DNA from 2 places in the Desulfofundulus thermocisternus DSM 10259 genome. Region 2 is predicted to be linked to the other one. Evidence: predicted binding sites of a transcription regulator. Region 2 holds the regulator's gene; the other holds the start of a gene.

Region 1 (9,506 bases), on a different contig from region 2:
GCTGTCCTTCTATGAGGAAGGCGTGCCCTCAACCCTGGAGTATCCGGATAAAACTATGCCTGAATTGCTGGAACAGGCGGCAGCTGATTGGCCCGACCGGACGGCCATTATTTTCTCCGGTGTGGAGATCAACTACCGCACCCTGGCGGGCATGGTGCACCGGTTCGCCGCTGCCCTGGCGGATCTGGGCGTTAAAAAGGGCGATCGGGTGGCCCTTATGTCGCCCAATTGCCCGCAGTACATAATCGGTTACATGGCCATTCAGAAAATCGGGGCGGTGGTGGTGCAGGTAAATCCCATGTATACCGAGCGGGAACTGGAGCACCTCCTGGTGGATTCGGGGGCGGAAGTAATTATTGCTTACGATGCCCTCTATCCCCGTATTAAGGCAATACGTGGGGTGACTCCCTTAAAGCACGTAATATTATTCAGCCTGGGCCAGCCCCAGTGTCCGGCCGGGCCGGATGTCCTGCAGGCGGAAAGGATGCTGGCCGGTGCCCCGTCCAGCCCCCCGGAGGTAAAGATCGACCCCCTGGAAGATCTGGCCGTGCTTCAGTACACCGGCGGTACCACCGGCATACCCAAGGGAGCCATGCTCACCCACCGCAATGTGGTGGCCAACGCCCTGCAGGTGGTGGCCTGGTTTACCGGCTGCCAGTACGGTCAGGAGCGGATGCTTTCTGTACTTCCCTTTTTCCACGTTTACGGTATGACTGTGGCCATGAATTTTGCGGTGGTCATTGCGGCCACCCAGATCATCCTGCCCCGGTTTGAGATTAATCAGGTTCTTGAATGTATAAACACTTACCGGCCCACCCTTTTCCCCGGCGTTCCCACCATGTACGTGGCCTTTAACAATCACCCCAGGATTAAAGACTATGATGTGCGCTCCATCAAGTACTGCATCAGCGGTTCGGCACCCCTGCCCGTGGAGGTGGCGGAAAAGTTTGAAGAACTGACCGGCGGCTACCTGGTGGAGGGCTACGGGCTTTCGGAGACCTCCCCGGTGACCCATTGCAACCCCCTGCGGGGAAAACGCAAGGTGGGCAGCATTGGCCTCCCCCTGCCCGATACCCTGTGCAAGATCGTGGATGTGGAAACGGGTGAGCGGGAATTGCCCCCCGGAGAAGCGGGTGAACTTTGCATTAAAGGTCCCCAGGTGATGAAGGGTTACTGGAATATGCCGGAGGAGACGGCCGGTACCCTGCGGGACGGCTGGGTTTATACCGGGGACATAGCCAGGATGGATGAGGAGGGTTATTTCTACATTGTGGACCGCAAGAAGGATATGATTGTGGCTGGTGGCTTCAATATCTACCCGCGCGAGGTCGAAGAAGTTTTATTTGAGCATCCCAAGGTTCAGGAAGCCGTGGTAGCCGGGATACCCGACCCCTACCGGGGGGAAACGGTGAAAGCTTTTGTGGTGTTAAAGCAGGGACAGACGGCAACGGAAGAAGAATTGATCCAGTACTGCCGCAGCAAACTGGCGGCTTACAAGGTGCCGCGGCAGGTGGAATTCAGGGACAGCCTGCCCAAAACCATTGTGGGTAAGGTGCTGCGCCGTTACCTGCGGGAGGAAGAACTGGCCAGGCAGAAGAAATAATGTTCATAAGTTTTGTGTGCTGCGGGAGGGATCGGCCGTCCCCTGTAGAAAGTATTTTAAAGTTGAGAATAATCTTTTACATGGGAGATGGGGAGGATGGCCGAAGCCAGAAAGCAACAAAAAGAAGTGGTTATTACTTTAAACGGCGTGCAGCTTGTCATACCACCGGGAGCCAGAGTGAAAGAGGTGGCCGCGGCTGCCGGGGTCGAGATTCCCGCCCTGAAGGTGGACCCGGCAAAATGTAAGGGCTGCCAGATGTGCACCAAAGCCTGCGAAACGGGTGCCATTTCGGGCAACAAAAAAGAGCCCCATTCCATTGACCAGGCCCTGTGTATCCGTTGCGGTGAATGCCTGGCCCGGTGCAAGCTGGGAGCCATTGTTCCCGCTTAGCGGTAATATATGATATATTAAGACCAGGCCGTAACATGGCCTGGTTTTTAATGCCCTTTTAGAAGGTAGCAAGGGAGGGATAAAAGTTGAAAGAAAAGCAAAGTTTAACTGTTGAGCCACGGGTTCTGGAAGCCGTCAGGCAGGCTGCAGTTGACGGCCGGCTGACCTGTACTGAAGCCCGCAGGCTGGCCGGGGAGCTGAACGTGCCGGTAAGGGTCGTGGGCGCGGCCTGTGATGCCCTGGGAATCAAAATCAAAGCCTGTGAACTGGGTTGCTTTTAAGGGAAAAGAATTCGTTCCGGGCAGGTGTAAATATTCATCCTGCCTTTCCTGGCAAATCCTACAACGGTAACGCCGGTTTCCCGGGCCATTTCCAGGGCCAGGCCGGTAGGTGCCCCCCTGGCCACAATTACAGGGATGCCCATGCGGGCCACCTTGATCAGGATTTCCGAGGAAACGCGGCCGCTGAAGACCAGAAGTTTATCCCTTAATGCCATTCCATCCAGAAAAGCGCGGCCGAAGATTTTATCCACGGCGTTATGACGGCCGATGTCTTCATAAAACAGCAGGCGCTGGTTTGCGGAATAAAGGGCCGCGCTGTGGGTGCCGCCGGTGGTTTGAAACAGGGCGGCCATTTTTTCCAGTTCCCGGCTGAATTCAAGGATTGTATCGCTCCTGACGGCCAGGGACGAGGTTACCGGTGATATGCCCCGGGCATCATTGACAAAATAAAAGGTGGAACGTCCCCGGCCGCAGCAGGTGGTAATGTAGCGCTTTAAAAATTGCCGGCGGGCGGGGACGGGCCGGGTAGTTTCCACCCAGATCAAGCCTTCTTCAGGGCGGATAAAAACTTCTTTCAAGTCCGCGCGCTCTTGAAGGATGCCTTCGGAGCACAGAAAGCCCACTGCCAGTTCTTCCAGGTGGCCGGGGGAACAGACCAGGGTAACCAGTTCTTCGTCGTTTAAAAAGATAGTGACCGGAACTTCCCGGGCCACTTCATCTTCAACGGTTGTCACACGGCCGCCGATCACTTTTTTTACGGTAACGGTAGTGGTTTCGGATATGGCCATTGGTTTAACCTCCTGCAGCTCATTACCACTATTTTATCTTTAACCGGTTTAATGCTTCAACTGAATAAGATGTGGTTATCCTGTTCTGATTATACTGGAGGTGATGTCCATGTGGCGGGTTGGTATTCTAACAGCCAGTGATAAAGGTTCCCGGGGTGAAAGGGAGGATAGAAGTGCCGGGGTGATTCGCGAGATGGTAGCCGGTATCGGGGGGGAAGTGGTATCTTACTATATTGTGCCCGATGATCTGGATGTCCTGAAAGAAACGCTCATCAAAATGGTCGACCAGGAGAAGCTGGACCTCATCCTGACCACCGGCGGTACGGGCTTCGCCCCGCGGGACAACACCCCCGAGGCAACCCGGGCGGTTATTCAGCGGGAAGTGCCGGGTATTCCTGAGGTAATGCGGCTGGAAAGTCTCAAAAAAACACCCCGGGCCATGCTCAGCCGGGCTGCAGCGGGCATCAGGCACCAAACGCTCATCATCAACCTGCCGGGCAGTGCCCGGGCGGTGAGGGAATGCCTGGAAGTAATTCTGCCGGCACTTTCCCATGGCCTGGAAATACTTACCGGCAGGGGCGGTGAGTGCGGGGCAGATTAAGGGGTTGCCGCGGTAAAAACCTGCGGCCGGTACACATCTTCCTTAAAAACGGGCTGGTATGCTTAATTAATTTTGCATGTATAAACCATTTTTCTTATGGGGAAAATGTTTCTAGAAAGGTCAAGAAATGTTTGGACAGGAATTTGCGATAATAGCTTATCGGAGGGAGAAAATGAGAGATAAAGTCGGGTAATTTCCTTTAAAAGGTTTTAAAGGGGGATTAGGTCCATGGAGAAAAGTTGCTTTTAATCATTCCCCCTTTATATTATAGTACTTGGGTATTAGCACTCAGTTTAAATGAGTGCTAACAATAAAGAAAACAAACTCTATTCTAAGGAGGGGTTTTAGGTGAAAATCAGGCCATTGGGTGAACGGGTGGTTGTCAAGCCGCTGCCCAGCGAGGAGAAGACCAAGGGAGGCATTGTGCTGCCTGAAACCGCCAAGGAGAAGCCCCAGGAAGGGGAAGTAATAGCGGTAGGTCCCGGTCGCCTGCTGGATAATGGCACCCGTGTACCTGTTGACCTCAAGGTGGGGGACAGGGTCCTGTTCTCCAAATATGCCGGTAATGAGGTCAAGATAGATGACGAAGAATACCTGATCATGCGGGAAGCCGACATCCTTGGGGTTATTGAAAAGTAGGTTTTTGCTGGTGTAAGGAGACATAATTAAACATCTGATATCTGAGGAGGTCGAGGAAATTGGCTGGTAAAGAGATTATTTTCCGGGAAGAAGCACGCCGTGCCCTGGAGAGGGGCGTTAATGCCCTGGCCGAAGCGGTACGGGTTACCCTGGGACCAAAAGGCCGTAACGTGGTGCTGGAGAAAAAGTTTGGTTCTCCCATGATCACCAATGACGGTGTGACCATCGCCCGGGAAATTGAATTAACCGATCCCTTTGAAAATATGGGCGCCCAGCTGGTTAAAGAAGTGGCCACCAAGACCAACGACGTGGCCGGCGATGGTACCACCACCGCTACCGTGCTGGCCCAGGCCATTGTCCGGGAAGGCTTGAAGAACGTGGCTGCCGGAGCCAACCCGATGATTATCAAGCGGGGCATTGAAAAAGCGGTGGAAAAAGCCGTGGAGGCCATCAAGGCTGCTGCTAAACCTGTGGAAAGCAAGGCGGCCATCGCTCAGGTAGCTTCCATATCGGCCAACGATCCGTCCATCGGCGAATTGATCTCTGAAGCCATGGAAAAGGTGGGCAAGGACGGAGTAATTACCGTCGAGGAATCCAAGGGTATCGGCACCACCCTGGAAGTGGTGGAAGGGATGAATTTCGACCGGGGTTACATATCCCCATACATGGTTACCGATACCGAGAAAATGGAGGCTATCCTCAACGATCCCTACATCCTCATTACTGACCGGAAGATCAGCGCCGTGGCCGATCTGCTGCCCATCCTGGAAAGGATCGTGCAGGCGGGCAAGCCGCTGCTGATTATTGCCGAGGATGTGGAAGGTGAGGCCCTGGCCACCCTGGTGCTGAACAAGCTGCGCGGTACCCTGTCCTGTGTGGCCGTCAAAGCCCCCGGTTTCGGTGACCGGCGCAAGGCCATGCTGGAGGATATCGCCATCCTCACCGGCGGTACCGTAATCAGCGAGGAGCTGGGCCTCAAGCTGGACAAGGCTACTATCGACATGCTGGGCCGGGCTTCCAAGGTCCGGGTGAAGAAGGAAGAGACCATTATTGTCGGCGGTGCCGGCTCCCAGGACAAGATCAACGCCCGCATTGCTTCCATTAAGAAGCAAATTGAAGAAACAACCTCCGACTTTGACCGGGAGAAACTGCAGGAGCGCCTGGCCAAGCTGGCGGGCGGCGTAGCGGTCATCCAGGTTGGTGCGGCTACGGAAACTGAAATGAAAGAGAAGAAGCTGCGCATTGAGGACGCCCTGAACGCCACCCGGGCCGCCGTGGAAGAAGGTATTGTTTCCGGCGGTGGTGTGGCTTACGTGGCGGCTATTAAGGCCCTGGATAACATTGAAACCAGCAGCCTGGACGAGAAGACCGGGGTGGACATTGTGCGCCGGGCTCTGGAAGAACCGCTGCGGCAGATTGCCAACAATGCCGGTGCGGAAGGCTCTGTGGTGGTGGAGAAGGTCAAGGCCCTTCCCGATGGCATGGGCTTCAACGCTCTGACCGGCGAGTATGTGAATATGATCGAAGCCGGTATTGTGGACCCGGCCAAGGTAACCCGTTCCGCCCTGCAGAACGCTGCCTCCATTGCCGCCATGATCCTGACTACCGAAACCCTGGTGGCGGAGAAGCCGGAGAAAGAGAAAGACACCGGTATGGGCGGCGGAATGCCTCCCATGTAATAACCGGGAAAATAAGCGGTCCTGCCTTGAAAGGCAGGGCCATTTCATTTTTCCAGCATCCTTCTGGACAGCATATACCTGTTGTGTTATAATTTAGGCAATTGAATAATTGAACGGGTGCTCCCTTTTTCAAGGGATAGAGGGAAGTCAGTGCAAATCTGACGCGGTGCCGCCACTGTGAATGGGGAGCTGGCCACACAATGCCACTGGTCGGGCACTTGCAGTGACCGGTTAGCAGTTGCTGGTGGGTGTCCGGTTGGGAAGGCGTGGTTAAAGCGATGATCCATGAGCCAGGAAACCTGCCCGTTCCATTTCACCGTTTGTACCTACGGTCCATGGGGAGGTGAAAGAGTTAAAGACGGCGTTTTCACCCCTGCACCCGGACTAGCAGGGGTTATTAATTTTCCTATTAATTTTCCATTTATATACCGGGAATAGGTGCTTTATCCCGAGGGATAAAGCTTAAAGGGTTACCAGTCCACTGCCCGGAGAGCCTCTTCAATTAGGTGACTTGGAGGGGCCATGATCCGTGGGCAGCCAGGGGCATGCCTATTCCACTCCTCTATCCTGAACCGGGGGAGCGGTGCAGCATGTCCTTTTTGTGTTTGTAACCCCCGGAAGTGATCCGGGGGTTTTCATGTACCGGTTGGACGCCTGTTAAACGGTTACCTTGCTACGGGAGGGATGCTGATGAAAGAGCGGACATGTACCCTTATATTTGCCCTTCTCCTGCTCCTCTGCTTTCCCCAGCAAAATGCCTGGGCTATGCACATAATGGAGGGATTTCTTCCCTTAAAATGGAGCCTGTTCTGGTATGTCCTGACCCTGCCTTTCTTCATTGCCGGCCTGCTGTCCATCCAGAGGGCCGTAAAGGTCGATCCGGGGGTAAAAATGCTCCTGGGGCTGGCCGGTGCCTTTGCTTTTGTGCTTTCAGCGTTGAAACTTCCTTCCGTTACCGGCAGCTGTTCTCACCCCACCGGAGTGGGTCTGGGAGCCATACTTTTTGGTCCCTGGGTAATGTGTGTTCTTGGCTTCATTGTGCTGCTCTTTCAGGCGGTCCTGCTGGCCCATGGGGGCCTGACCACGCTGGGGGCCAACACCTTTTCCATGGCGGTGGTCGGCCCGCTGGTGGCCTGTGCCATATACCGGTTGGGGGAGAGGCTGTCTTTACCCCGCTGGCTGTCGGTGTTTCTGGCCGCCTTTTTGGGCGATCTCCTGACCTATGTTACCACCTCCGTACAGCTGGCCCTGGCTTTTCCCGCCCCTGACGGGGGAGTAATGGCAGCCATGGTCAAGTTTATGGGCATCTTTGCCATAACCCAGGTGCCGCTGGCTGTCAGCGAGGGGATCCTGACCATTATTGTTTTTAACTTTCTGCTGGCCCATAACCGCCAGGAACTGGAACAGTTGCGAGTTTTATCCCGGGGGGTGTGGAGATGAAAGCCGGTTTAAAGAACCTGCTGTTGATTCTGGTTGTTCTGGCTCTGGCTGTTTTTCCTCTCCTGGTAAATAAAAATGCTGAATTTGGAGGGGCCGATGAGCAGGCCGAAGAGGTAATTGGAGAACTGCAGCCGGATTACCAGCCCTGGTTCGAATCCGTATGGGAGCCGCCCAGCGGGGAAATTGAAAGCCTGCTTTTTGCCCTGCAGGCAGCGCTGGGCGCCGGATTTATCGGCTATTTCATCGGATTCTACCGGGGCCGCAGGGAACAGGGTACCGGGCAGGAACGCCGGCGGGGAACGATAAAAGAGAGGGATGCCGTTGTTCAGGATTGACCAGTATGCTTATACCAGCAGCCTGCGCCATGTGCACCCCGGTGAAAAATTTGCCTTTGCCATCCTGACCATGGGTATCTGTCTGGCAGCATCAACCATCCTGGTACCACTGCTGGTTACCTGCCTGGCGGCGGCAGCAGTAATCATGGTTGCCCGCGTACCGGCTCGCTTTTACTTCCGGCTGCTGTTCCTTCCCCTGGGTTTCCTGGTGGCCGGCCTGCTGGCCGTTACCCTGACCATCTCCCGGGGGGCCGATCCCGCTGTTTACGGGCTTGTTATCGGAGGGGTTACCCTGGGAGTGACCGGGCCCGCTTTAAATCAAGCAGCCCTGATTTTTACCAAGTCCCTGGGGGCGGTATCCTGCCTGTACTTTTTATCCCTGACTACCCCCATGGTGGAGATTATCTCCATCCTGCACCGGCTGAGGGTGCCCGCCCTGCTGGTGGAGATGATGGGTCTGATCTACCGTTTTATCTTCGTAATCATGGAAACGGCCGGGATGATGTATGTTTCCCAGGGTTCCCGCTGCGGTTATGCCGGCATCAGGGTTTCTTTCCGCTCAATGGCCCAGCTGGTGGCCAACTTATTTGCCCGGTCATACCACCGTTCCCGGGCCCTTTATACCGCCCTGCTGGCCAGGGGCTATACAGGGGAGATAAGGATGTGGGAGGAACCCCGCCCGGTTTCCGCAAAGAACCTGGTCCTGATTGCCCTGGTGGATTTAACCCTGCTGGTTCTGGTCCTGGTGACCTGGAGGTGGCCTGTTTGAAGGAAAATATACTGGAAGCCCGGGATGTTCATTTTACCTATTCCGATGGAACGGCTGCCCTGCGGGGAGCTACAATGGCCATTGAAAGAGGAAAAAAAATAGCTGTGCTGGGCTCCAACGGGGCCGGTAAAACTACTATTTTCTTGCATTTCAATGGTATACTGCGTCCCGGGAGGGGGCAGGTGCTGTTTAACGGACGGCCGGTGCGCTATGATCATCGCTCATTGATGGAGCTGCGCAGGAACGTGGGGATCGTTTTTCAGGACCCCGATATGCAGCTTTTTTCGGCCAGTGTGGTCCAGGAGATTGCTTTTGGCCCGCTGAACCTGGGTTTGTCCCGGGAGGAAGTGTTACGCCGGGTGGAAGCGGCTATGGAGGCCACGGAGATTACCGGCCTGAAGGATAAGCCCACCCACCTGCTGAGTTACGGCCAGAAGAAACGGGTTTGTCTTGCCGGTGTCCTGGCCATGGAACCGCAGGTGTTGATCTGTGATGAACCCACGGCCGGCCTGGACCCGCTGCATGCCGGCCAGGTAATGGAACTTTTCGACCGGATCAACCGGCAGGGTGCTACAGTGGTCCTGGCCACCCATGATGTGGACCTGGCCTACTCATGGGCTGACTATGTCTATGTGATGAGCTGCGGTACCGTTGTGGGAGAAGGGCTGCCCGGTGAAGTATTTTGTAACGAACAGCTTTTGCGGCAGAGTGATCTGTCCCGTCCCTGGCTGGTGGAGGTTTTTGAACAGCTGAGCCGCAAGGGATGGCTGCCCGAAGGTTTACCCCTCCCCCGGACCAAAGAGCAGCTTTTTAATTACCTCCAGGAGGTAAAGGGAAATAACGTTCCGGGAAAACCGGCTGTGGTGTATCTCTTTCCCCGGGGGTAATTTTTTTTAGTAATTTTTTAAAAGGGAGGGGAAAATAAAGGGGGGAGGGGGAAAAATGCCTGTAGATGACAAGCGTAAAATAGCCGTGGTGGGG
Region 2 (9,506 bases):
CTGTATATTCATGTTCCCTTTTGCCTGCGTAAATGCCATTACTGTGATTTTGTTTCCTATGTTTATGACCCGGAAGCCGCCCGCCGGTACCGGGTCGCTCTTTTACGGGAAATGGCCCTTTATCATGAACACCTGTCGCCGCAGGAGAGGGTTCTCAAAACCATTTTCATCGGTGGCGGTACACCCACCTGCCTGCCGCAGGGGGAGCTGGTGGCCATACTGGAAGGCTGCCGCCGTTATTTCCACTGGTCTTCCGGGGTGGAGGTAACTGTGGAAGCCAACCCCGGAACAGTGGACCTGTCCGGATTAAAAGCCCTGTATGCGGCCGGGGTCAACCGCCTTTCCCTCGGGGTGCAGGCGTGTTCGGAACACCTTTTGAAGTTGCTGGGGCGGGTCCATAGTTTTTCCCAGGCTGTGGAGGCGGTAAGGCTGGCCCGCCGGGCCGGTTTTGGCAATCTCAACCTGGATCTCATTTTTGCCCTTCCCGGTCAGAGCCTGGCGGATTGGAGAAAGTGCCTGGAAGAAATACTTATCCTGGAGCCCGAGCACATTTCGGCCTATGCGCTGCAGCTTGAAGAAGGAACACCCCTGGCCCGGGCGGTGGCCAGTGGCAGTATCCCCTGCTGTGACGAGGAAACGGAACTGGCCATGTACCGGGAGGTGATAAATTTTCTTACGGCCCGGGGTTACGAGCATTATGAGATCTCCAATTTTGCCCGTCCCGGTTACCGTTGCCGGCATAATCTATCCTACTGGCAGTATGAACCATATCTCGGCCTGGGCCCGGCAGCCCATTCCTGCCTGCGGGGGGAGCGCTTTTACAATACCTCTTCCCTGGAGGAATACCGGGCGACTCTTTCCTCAGGAAAATTGCCGGTGGCCGGCCGCGAGAAATTATCCCTTCCCCTAATGATGTCGGAAACAGTGTTTTTAGCTCTTCGCCTCAGGGAGGGGCTGGACCTGGAAAAATTTAGAGCCCGTTTTGGGAAAAATATTGAAGAGGTATTTGGGGATCAAATCCAGAAGTTAAAGGAAGCGGGACTCCTGGAAGTTTGTTCCGGGCATTTGAGGTTAACTCCGCGGGGCTTACCCCTGGCCAACCTGGTTTTCCAGGAATTTGTGCTGCCTTGACAAATGTTCAGCCGGGTGCTATGTTAAACTTAACAGGGTTTAGCACTCAATGCGATCGAGTGCTAACAAAGGGGGTGTTAAGGGTGAGAATGGATGCCCGCAAGCAGGATATCCTTCTGGCCATTATCACCGATTACATTGCTACCGCTGAACCGGTGGGTTCACGCACAATTGCCCGGAAGTACCGTTTGGGGATCAGCCCGGCTACCATTCGTAATGAGATGGCTGATCTTGAGGATATGGGTTATATCGAACAACCCCATACCTCTGCCGGCCGGATCCCTTCAGAGCTGGGCTACAGGTATTACGTGGATTATTTAATGAAACGGCAGGAGCTAACCCCCGAGGAAGAAGGACTGATCCGGGAAAGCTACCATCAAAAAGTCCGTGATGTGGGAGAGGTAATCCAGCGGACAGGTCAGTTGCTATCCCAGTTAACCCAGTATGCTGCCATGGTAATGCCGCCCAAAATCGGTACCAGCAGATTTAAATATATCCGCCTGGTTCAACTGGGTTCCGAACAGGCCATGCTGGTGGCGATCATGGATAGCGGTATCGTACACCACCGGATTATGGAAATTCCCCGCGGGATAACCGCCGAGGACCTTGAGACCATCTCCACGGTACTCAATGCCAAACTCCAGGGCCGTACCATGGATAGCATAAAGCTTACTCTGGTCAAAGAAATTTACCTGGAGCTGATTAAGCACAGGAAGATTATAGAAATGGTCATGGAGCTTTTACAGGATAGTCTGACCAGGCTGCCGGAGGAAAGAATATATCTCGGTGGGATTCTCAATATCTTAAACCAGCCCGAGTTCCGTAATGTGGAGAAAGTAAAAACCCTGCTCAGCCTGCTGGAACAGGAAAGCCTCCTGTGCAATTTGCTGGCAGATGATGTGGGCAGGGAAGGCGTTACCGTGCGCATCGGGCGGGAAATTCGCTGCCGGCAGATGAGCAATTGCAGTATGGTGGTGGCCACCTACCGCCTGAAAGGGAAGCCGGTTGGGACCATAGGTGTTCTCGGGCCAACCCGCATGGATTATGCCAGGGTGGTCACCGTGGTGGAGCATTTAACCAAAAACCTGTCCCGCGCCCTGGAAAATCTCCTGGGTGGTTGGGATAAATAAGGAGGAACAGGGTTTTGAGTCTCAAACAGCAGGCCAGCACGGGTGCGGAAGTGGATGAGCGAATGGCGGCCCTGGTCACCAATGCCAATGCCGTTCGGGCCATTGCTTCCGCCGTAGAGGGCACCCTGGGTCCAAAGGGCCTGGATACCATGCTGGTGGATAAATTTGGGGAAGTAGTCATCACCAATGACGGTGTTACCATCCTTACCATGATGGAGGCCAACCATCCGGCGGCCCGGATGGTGATCAACGTTGCCAGGGCCCAGCAGGAGGAAATTGGTGATGGCACCACTACCGCTACCGTCATGGCCGGGGCCATGGTCGGCACCGGGGTGGAGCAGGTGGCCCGGGGGGTGCCTGTGGCCCGGGTTATTGAAGGTATCCGGGCAGGAGTTAAACGCGGCCTGGAAATCATGAAGCAAAAGGCCCGGCCGGTGGAAGATTTGAACGATCCTTTAATTTATCAAGTTGCCCTGGTGGCCGGGAGAGGGCATGAGGATATTGCCGATCTGGTGGTACAGGCGGCCAGGATGATCGGGCGGGAAAAGCTTCTGGACCGTTCTTTTCGCTTTGCGGATACGGTGATGGCTCAGGAAGGGGCAGATAACCAGGTTTTTATGGGCGTAATTGTGGATAAGGAACCCATGAACCGCCAGATGCCCCGCGAACTCGCAGATGCGCAGGTGCTGGTTATCGATGATGCCCTGGAGCCGGAGGAGATCGAGGAGGAAGCTCTGGCTACCGAAGCCGGTTTTGCCAGGTATATGGAATTGCAGAACCAGTTTCGGGATAACATACAAAAGATTATTGACCTTAAGGTGGGCCTGGTGCTGGTTGACCGGGGCGTTCATGATCTGGCTGAAGAAATGCTTACCGATGCCGGGATTATGGTTGTGCAGAGGGTGGCCAACAAGGAACTTCGCCGGGTGGCTGAACACACCGGGGCCCGGATGATCAAACGTACCGGCCTGAAAAAGGATCTGGAGCAGATTAAACACTATCTCGGCCGTTGCCGCCGGGTTTTTCATGATGAAAAGCTGGAGCAGGTCTGGATCCAGGAAGGTGGCGGCAGGCCCATGGCTACGGTTCTGGTAGGTGCCGCCACTGCGGAAGTGGTGGGGGAAAGGGAGCGCATTGCCAGGGATGCGGCCTCCGCCGTCCAGGCTGCCGTGAGGGGAGGAGTTGTTCCCGGCGGTGGGGCCATTGAGCTGGCCGTAGCCAGGGAGGTGGAGAAAACCCGGGCCTCCATGCGCGGCATGACGGCCTACGGAGTGGACTGCGTCATAGAAGCTCTGAAACGCCCGCTGGCCCAGATTGTGGCCAATGCCGGCTTTAACCCGCTGGAAAAGGTTGGCGATGTCATGGCTGCCCAGGTAGAGACGGGAAATGAGGCCCTGGCCGTGGATTGCGATACGGGCCAGGTGGCGGATATGTATGAACTGGGTGTGGTGGATCCCGTCCTGGTGAAGACTTATGCCTTTAAAGCAGCGGGGGAAATTGCCGAAGCTATTTTGCGGATAGATACCATTATCAAGAAGCGGGAGGACAAAGAGGCAGGTCTCAGGCAGGCGACGGATATATAAGGCTTGTGAGGTGTGCGGAGATGGAAGAGAAAAAAATCCCTCAGGGAGAGGCTGAAAATACAGAACATAATAATGAAGCCGGTTCTCCCGGTGCTGCCGATGAGCCCGGCAGTGCGGTTCAGGGTTCTTCTCCTGGCCAGGTTGATTTGCCGGAAACAGAAGGGGAGGAGACAGCGGGAGAACAGGGGCAGGAAGAGGTGGATGTACAGGAACTGGAGCGGCGCCTGGCCGAGCAGACAGCCCTGGCCCAGGATTACTTTCAGAGGCTGGCAAGGATGCAGGCCGACTTTGAAAACTACCGGCGCCGCATGAACAGGGAGCGGGAGGAATGGTTTAAGTATGCCTCGCAGTCCCTGGTAGCCGAGCTTTTGCCCGTCGTGGATAACTTTGAGCGGGCACTGGCAGCTAAAGAGGATGATCCGGCCCAGGTGGTGGCGGGGGTGGAGATGATTTACCGCCAGCTCATGGATGTACTCACTAGGGAGGGGCTTTCTCCGGTTCCGGCTGTAAATGAACCCTTTGATCCTGCCAGGCATGAAGCAATCATGCAGGAAGAGACCGATTCTTACCCGGACAATACGGTAATCGAGGAATTGCGCCGGGGCTATTATTTTAAGGACCGGCTGTTGCGGCCGGCCCTGGTCAAGGTAGCCCGCGCGGTATCAAAACAGGAAAACAACCAATGAGGATAACGGGAACAAACAGACCAGCAGTATCTGTTAAGGAGGTCGTGATAAATGGGGAAAGTTATAGGTATTGACCTTGGAACAACCAACTCCTGTATGGCCGTTATGGAAGGTGGCGAGGTAATAGTTATTCCCAATGCGGAGGGGGAGCGCATAACTCCCTCTGTGGTGGGCTTTACCAAAACGGGTGAACGCCTGGTCGGCCAGCTGGCCAAGCGCCAGGCGGTGAGCAACCCGGAACGTACTATCAGGTCTATTAAGCGGCATATGGGTACCAACTACCGGGTAAAAATTGACGATAAGGAATACACTCCCGAGGAAATCTCGGCCATGATTTTACAGAAATTAAAAGCCGATGCCGAGGCCTATCTGGGGGAAAAGGTGGAAAAGGCAGTTATCACCGTACCTGCTTATTTTACCGATTCCCAGCGGCAGGCTACCAAGGATGCCGGTAGAATTGCCGGCCTGGAAGTCCTGCGCATAATCAACGAACCTACCGCCGCTTCCCTGGCCTACGGTTTGGATAAGGAAGAGGATCAGACCATCCTGGTATTCGACCTGGGTGGAGGTACCTTCGACGTATCCATACTGGAGCTGGGGGACGGCGTTTTTGAGGTCAAGGCCACCAGCGGTAACAACCGCTTGGGCGGTGATGACTTCGACCAGAGGATAATGGACTGGCTCATAGAGCAGTTTAAGAAAGAGACAGGCATTGACCTGCGCAATGACCGCATGGCCATGCAGCGGTTGAAGGAAGCTGCAGAAAAGGCCAAGATAGAGCTGAGCAGTGTTACCACGACCAACATCAACCTCCCCTTTATTTCTGCCGATGCCAGCGGCCCCAAGCATCTGGATGTAACCCTCACCCGGGCCAAATTTGAGGAGTTAACCGCCGACCTGGTGGAAATGACCATGGGCCCAACGCGGCAGGCCCTGGCCGATGCGGGGCTGGAACCTAAGGATATCCACAAGGTAATTCTGGTAGGGGGTTCCACCCGTATTCCGGCTGTTCAGGAGGCCATACGCAAGTTCCTGGGCAAAGAGCCATATAAAGGAATTAACCCGGATGAGTGCGTGGCCATCGGGGCAGCCATCCAGGCAGCAGTGCTGGCCGGCGAGGTTAAAGACGTTTTGCTCCTGGACGTGACACCACTTTCCCTGGGTATTGAGACCCTGGGGGGTGTGTTTACCAAGATCATTGAACGGAATACCACTATTCCCACTTCCAAAAGCCAGATTTTTACCACCGCTGCTGACGGGCAGACTACGGTGGAAATCCATGTGCTCCAGGGTGAACGCCCCATGGCCGCTGACAACAAGACCCTGGGTCGGTTTACCCTTACCGGAATACCTCCGGCACCCCGGGGAGTACCGCAGATTGAAGTAAAATTTGATATAGACGTAAACGGTATTGTAAATGTTTCCGCCAAGGATCTGGCAACTGGCAAAGCCCAGAGCATTACCATCAGCGGTACTTCACGGCTTTCGGAGGAAGAAATCCAGCGCATGGTTAAAGAGGCAGAAAAATATGCCGAGGAAGACCGCAAGCGGAAAGAAGAAGCCGAACTGCGCAACCAGGCCGATAGCATGATCTACCAGGCTGAAAAAACCATCAGAGACCTGGGCGATAAAGCCGATAAAGCCAAGGTGGAAGAAGTCAAAAAAGCCGTGGAAAGGCTTAGAGAAGCCCTGGGCGGCAAGGATACGCAGCTGATCAAGTCCCGCATCGAGGAATTGACCAAACCCCTGTATGAACTTTCGGCCCAGCTTTACCAGCAGCAGGCCCAGCAGGCGCAGGCAGGCGGTAGCAGTGGTGCTGCTGGTTCCGGTAGTGAAAAAGTGGTGGATGCGGATTACGAAATTAAAGATGATCAGAAGTAATTGGCAGCAGCCATTAAAATGTTGTATAATACTCCCGGATGTGCTTTAGCGTCGTTAATTGTCCTGCAGGTGTTTTCTGGCCGGTGGTCCTGAGACGACTGCCGGCCAGGTTTGCATTGTTACCGGGAGTTTTATTTAAACGAGTATAAAGGTACGTTCAGGTGGTGGTAACGCCATGGCAAAGCGCGACTACTATGAAATCCTGGGGGTGTCCCGGGACGCCACGCAGGAGGAAATCAAAAAAGCTTACCGCAAGCTGGCCCGGCAGTACCACCCCGACGCCAATCCCAACGATAAGGATGCGGAGGCCAAGTTTAAGGAAATAACTGAAGCCTATGAAGTCCTGAGTGATCCGGAAAAACGGGCTCAGTATGACCGCTTTGGCCATGCCGCCACCGGTAACCAGGGGTTTGGCGGGTTCGAGGGATTTGGTGGTTTTGGAGGGTTTGGTACCGATTTCGGGGGCCTGGGAGATATATTCGATATGTTCTTTGGCGGGTCTACCCGGCACAGGCGCGGCCCCGAAAAAGGAGCAGATATCCGGGTGGATCTGGAACTCTCCTTCAAAGAAGCTGCTTTTGGGCTGGAGAAAGATATCCGGGTACCCCGTATGGAGCCATGCAGCACCTGCAACGGTACCGGGGCTGCTCCTGGGACGCGCCCGGTAACCTGCCCGGTGTGTGGAGGCACCGGCCAGGTGCAGTTTGCCCAGAGCACTCCCTTCGGGCGCATTTTCCAGTCCCGCACCTGTGATCGCTGCCGGGGTGCAGGTCGCATAATTGAAAAACCCTGCGCCAACTGTCATGGGAGCGGGCAGGTTCACCGCACCCGCACCATTCACATCAAGATTCCTGCCGGTGTGGATGATGGGACAAGGTTGCGGGTGGCCGGTGAAGGAGAGGCCGGTCTGAGGGGTGGGCCGCCGGGTGATCTCTATGTCTACATTCACGTCCGGCCCCACAAGATCTTTAAGCGTGAAGGCAATGACGTGCTTATGGAGTTGCCCATTTCCTTTGCCCAGGCTGCTTTGGGTGATGTGGTGGAAGTGCCCACCCTTGAAGGCAAGGCAACCTTACGTATTCCCGAAGGTACGCAACACGGCACTGTTTTCCGCCTGAGGGGCAAGGGCATCCCGGATTTGGGCGGTTATGGGCGTGGTGACCAGCTGGTGCGGGTTAAGGTGATGGTCCCCACCAGGTTGAGTGAGGAACAGAAAAAGCTTTTGCGCCAGTTTGCCCGGTTGAGCGGTGAAAATCCGGCCGGGGTGGAAAAAGGTTTCTTTGATAAAGTTAGAGATGCTTTTATGGGATGATGGGGGGCCGGTGTGTTTGGAGTGGCTGGAAATTGCCGTTACCACTCCCGGCGAGTGGGTTGAGGCAGTAAGCAATATATTCATCGAGCTGGGTACCGGCGGGGTGGCCATCGAGGACCCCGCCCTCTTTTCTTTATACCTGCAGGGGGCAGAAGACGAGGTGGCCCTGGATCCTTCCTCTCTTCCCCGGGAACCCGTGGTGAAGGCTTACCTGCCGGTTGATGAAAATCTTGATGTGCGTGTTGCTACCCTGAAGAGGCGGCTATTTGCCCTGGCCGGTGAGGATGTCTTTAACATCAGGACCAGGAGAGTCATGGAAGAAGATTGGGCCCGGGCCTGGAGGGATTACTATAAACCTGTGCCTGTGGGAAGAAGACTGGTGATAAAACCGGCCTGGGAAGAATATCCGGCACTCCCGGGACAGGTGGTAATTGAAATGGATCCGGGGATGGCCTTTGGTAGTGGTACCCATCCCACTACACAGCTCTGTCTTACCCTGATGGAAGATATTTTATCCGGTGGAGAAGTGGTGGTGGATGTGGGTACCGGATCGGGTGTTCTGACCATAGCAGCTGCCCTGCTGGGAGCGCGCAGGGTGGTGGCTATAGATAATGATCCGGTGGCTGTATCGGCCGCCCGGGATAATGTGAAATTGAACCGGGTACAGGATAAAGTTGAAGTTTTATGCAACAACCTGCTGGACGGGGTGGCCATTACCGCCGATGTGGTGGTGGCCAACATCGTGGCTGACGTAATTATTCGCCTGATCCCGCAGGCAGTCGGGATTTTGAAGCCGGAGGGGCTATTTATTGCTTCGGGCATTATCAGGGGGCGGGAACGGGATGTGGTCGGGGCACTGGAAAACCATGGATTTAAAATCGTAGACCGTCGTTGCCGCGGTGAATGGTACGCACTGGTCGCCCGCGGGGGGTGCCGGCCATAGGTTATTTCTTTGTTTCTCCGGAGCAGATTACCGGCAGGCGGGTGATCATCACCGGTTCCGATGTGGTGCATATTTCCCGGGTACTGCGCCTTGTGCCGGGAGATGTGATTACAGTTATGGATGGGCAGGGCAACGGTTACCGGGTAAGATTGACCGGTTCTGATCGTGGTGTGGTCGAAGGAGAAATCCTGGAGCATTTTATTCCCGGGGGAGAAGCTCCTTTAAGGGTAACGCTGATACAGGGGCTTTCCAAGGGCGATAAAATGGACATAATTATACAGAAGAGCACCGAACTGGGTGTGTCCTGTATAATTCCCCTGGCCTGCACCCGCTCCGTGGTCCGGCTTGCGCCGGACAAAGCCCGTGACCGCCAGCGGCGCTGGCAGCGAATAGCCCTGGAAGCTGCCAAACAGTCCCGCCGGGCCACCGTACCCCGGGTTGCCGGAATAATGGATTTGCCGGAAGCGCTCAACCTCATCCCACCGGGTGCACTGGCGTTGATGCCCTGGGAGGAAGAAAGGGAACGATCTTTAAAGGCCGTCCTCAGGGGGCGAACCTGCGAAGAGGTGTTTATTTTTATCGGGCCAGAAGGCGGGTTTGCTATGGAGGAAGTTGCCATGGCCAGGGAAAAAGGTGTTTACTCCGTATCCCTGGGTCCACGAATCCTGCGCACGGAGACAGCGGGGCTGGCCGCGCTGACCATGATCCTCTATGAACTGGGAGATCTGGGTGGAGACGGGTAACAATCCGGAGGTGAACGGCCATGACCAGGACGGTAGCTGTAACCACGCTGGGATGCAAGGTCAATCAATACGAATCCTCAGCCCTGGCCACCCTTTT

The links. The regulator HrcA, encoded in region 2, represses chaperone genes, less so after heat shock. The targets are predictions, from matches to a motif close to TGTTAGCACTCNNNNNNNNNGAGTGCTAACA.
Positions count from the first base shown of each region.
Region 1: groES (co-chaperone GroES) is a predicted target of HrcA. The motif match lies at 3,943-3,973, and genes of this name have one in related genera.

Region 1 is NZ_JMLG01000007.1:33,600-43,105, reverse strand. Features, by position in the region: gene BR83_RS0107705 (long-chain-fatty-acid--CoA ligase) at 1-1,603, shown strand, start outside; gene BR83_RS0107700 (4Fe-4S binding protein) at 1,700-1,993, shown strand; gene BR83_RS0107695 (hypothetical protein) at 2,080-2,274, shown strand; gene fdhD (formate dehydrogenase accessory sulfurtransferase FdhD) at 2,271-3,062, opposite strand; gene BR83_RS0107685 (MogA/MoaB family molybdenum cofactor biosynthesis protein) at 3,172-3,663, shown strand; gene groES (co-chaperone GroES) at 4,012-4,302, shown strand; gene groL (chaperonin GroEL) at 4,362-5,981, shown strand; cobalamin riboswitch at 6,080-6,302, shown strand; gene BR83_RS0107665 (energy-coupling factor ABC transporter permease) at 6,672-7,421, shown strand; gene BR83_RS15340 (energy-coupling factor ABC transporter substrate-binding protein) at 7,418-7,756, shown strand; gene cbiQ (cobalt ECF transporter T component CbiQ) at 7,743-8,525, shown strand; gene BR83_RS15335 (energy-coupling factor ABC transporter ATP-binding protein) at 8,522-9,412, shown strand; gene BR83_RS0107645 (L-lactate dehydrogenase) at 9,468-9,506, shown strand, end outside.
Region 2 is NZ_JMLG01000001.1:240,368-249,873, reverse strand. Features, by position in the region: gene hemW (radical SAM family heme chaperone HemW) at 1-1,131, shown strand, start outside; gene hrcA (heat-inducible transcriptional repressor HrcA) at 1,215-2,261, shown strand; gene BR83_RS0101320 (TCP-1/cpn60 chaperonin family protein) at 2,276-3,844, shown strand; gene grpE (nucleotide exchange factor GrpE) at 3,865-4,530, shown strand; gene dnaK (molecular chaperone DnaK) at 4,582-6,411, shown strand; gene dnaJ (molecular chaperone DnaJ) at 6,587-7,723, shown strand; gene prmA (50S ribosomal protein L11 methyltransferase) at 7,740-8,666, shown strand; gene BR83_RS0101295 (16S rRNA (uracil(1498)-N(3))-methyltransferase) at 8,654-9,409, shown strand; gene mtaB (tRNA (N(6)-L-threonylcarbamoyladenosine(37)-C(2))-methylthiotransferase MtaB) at 9,430-9,506, shown strand, end outside.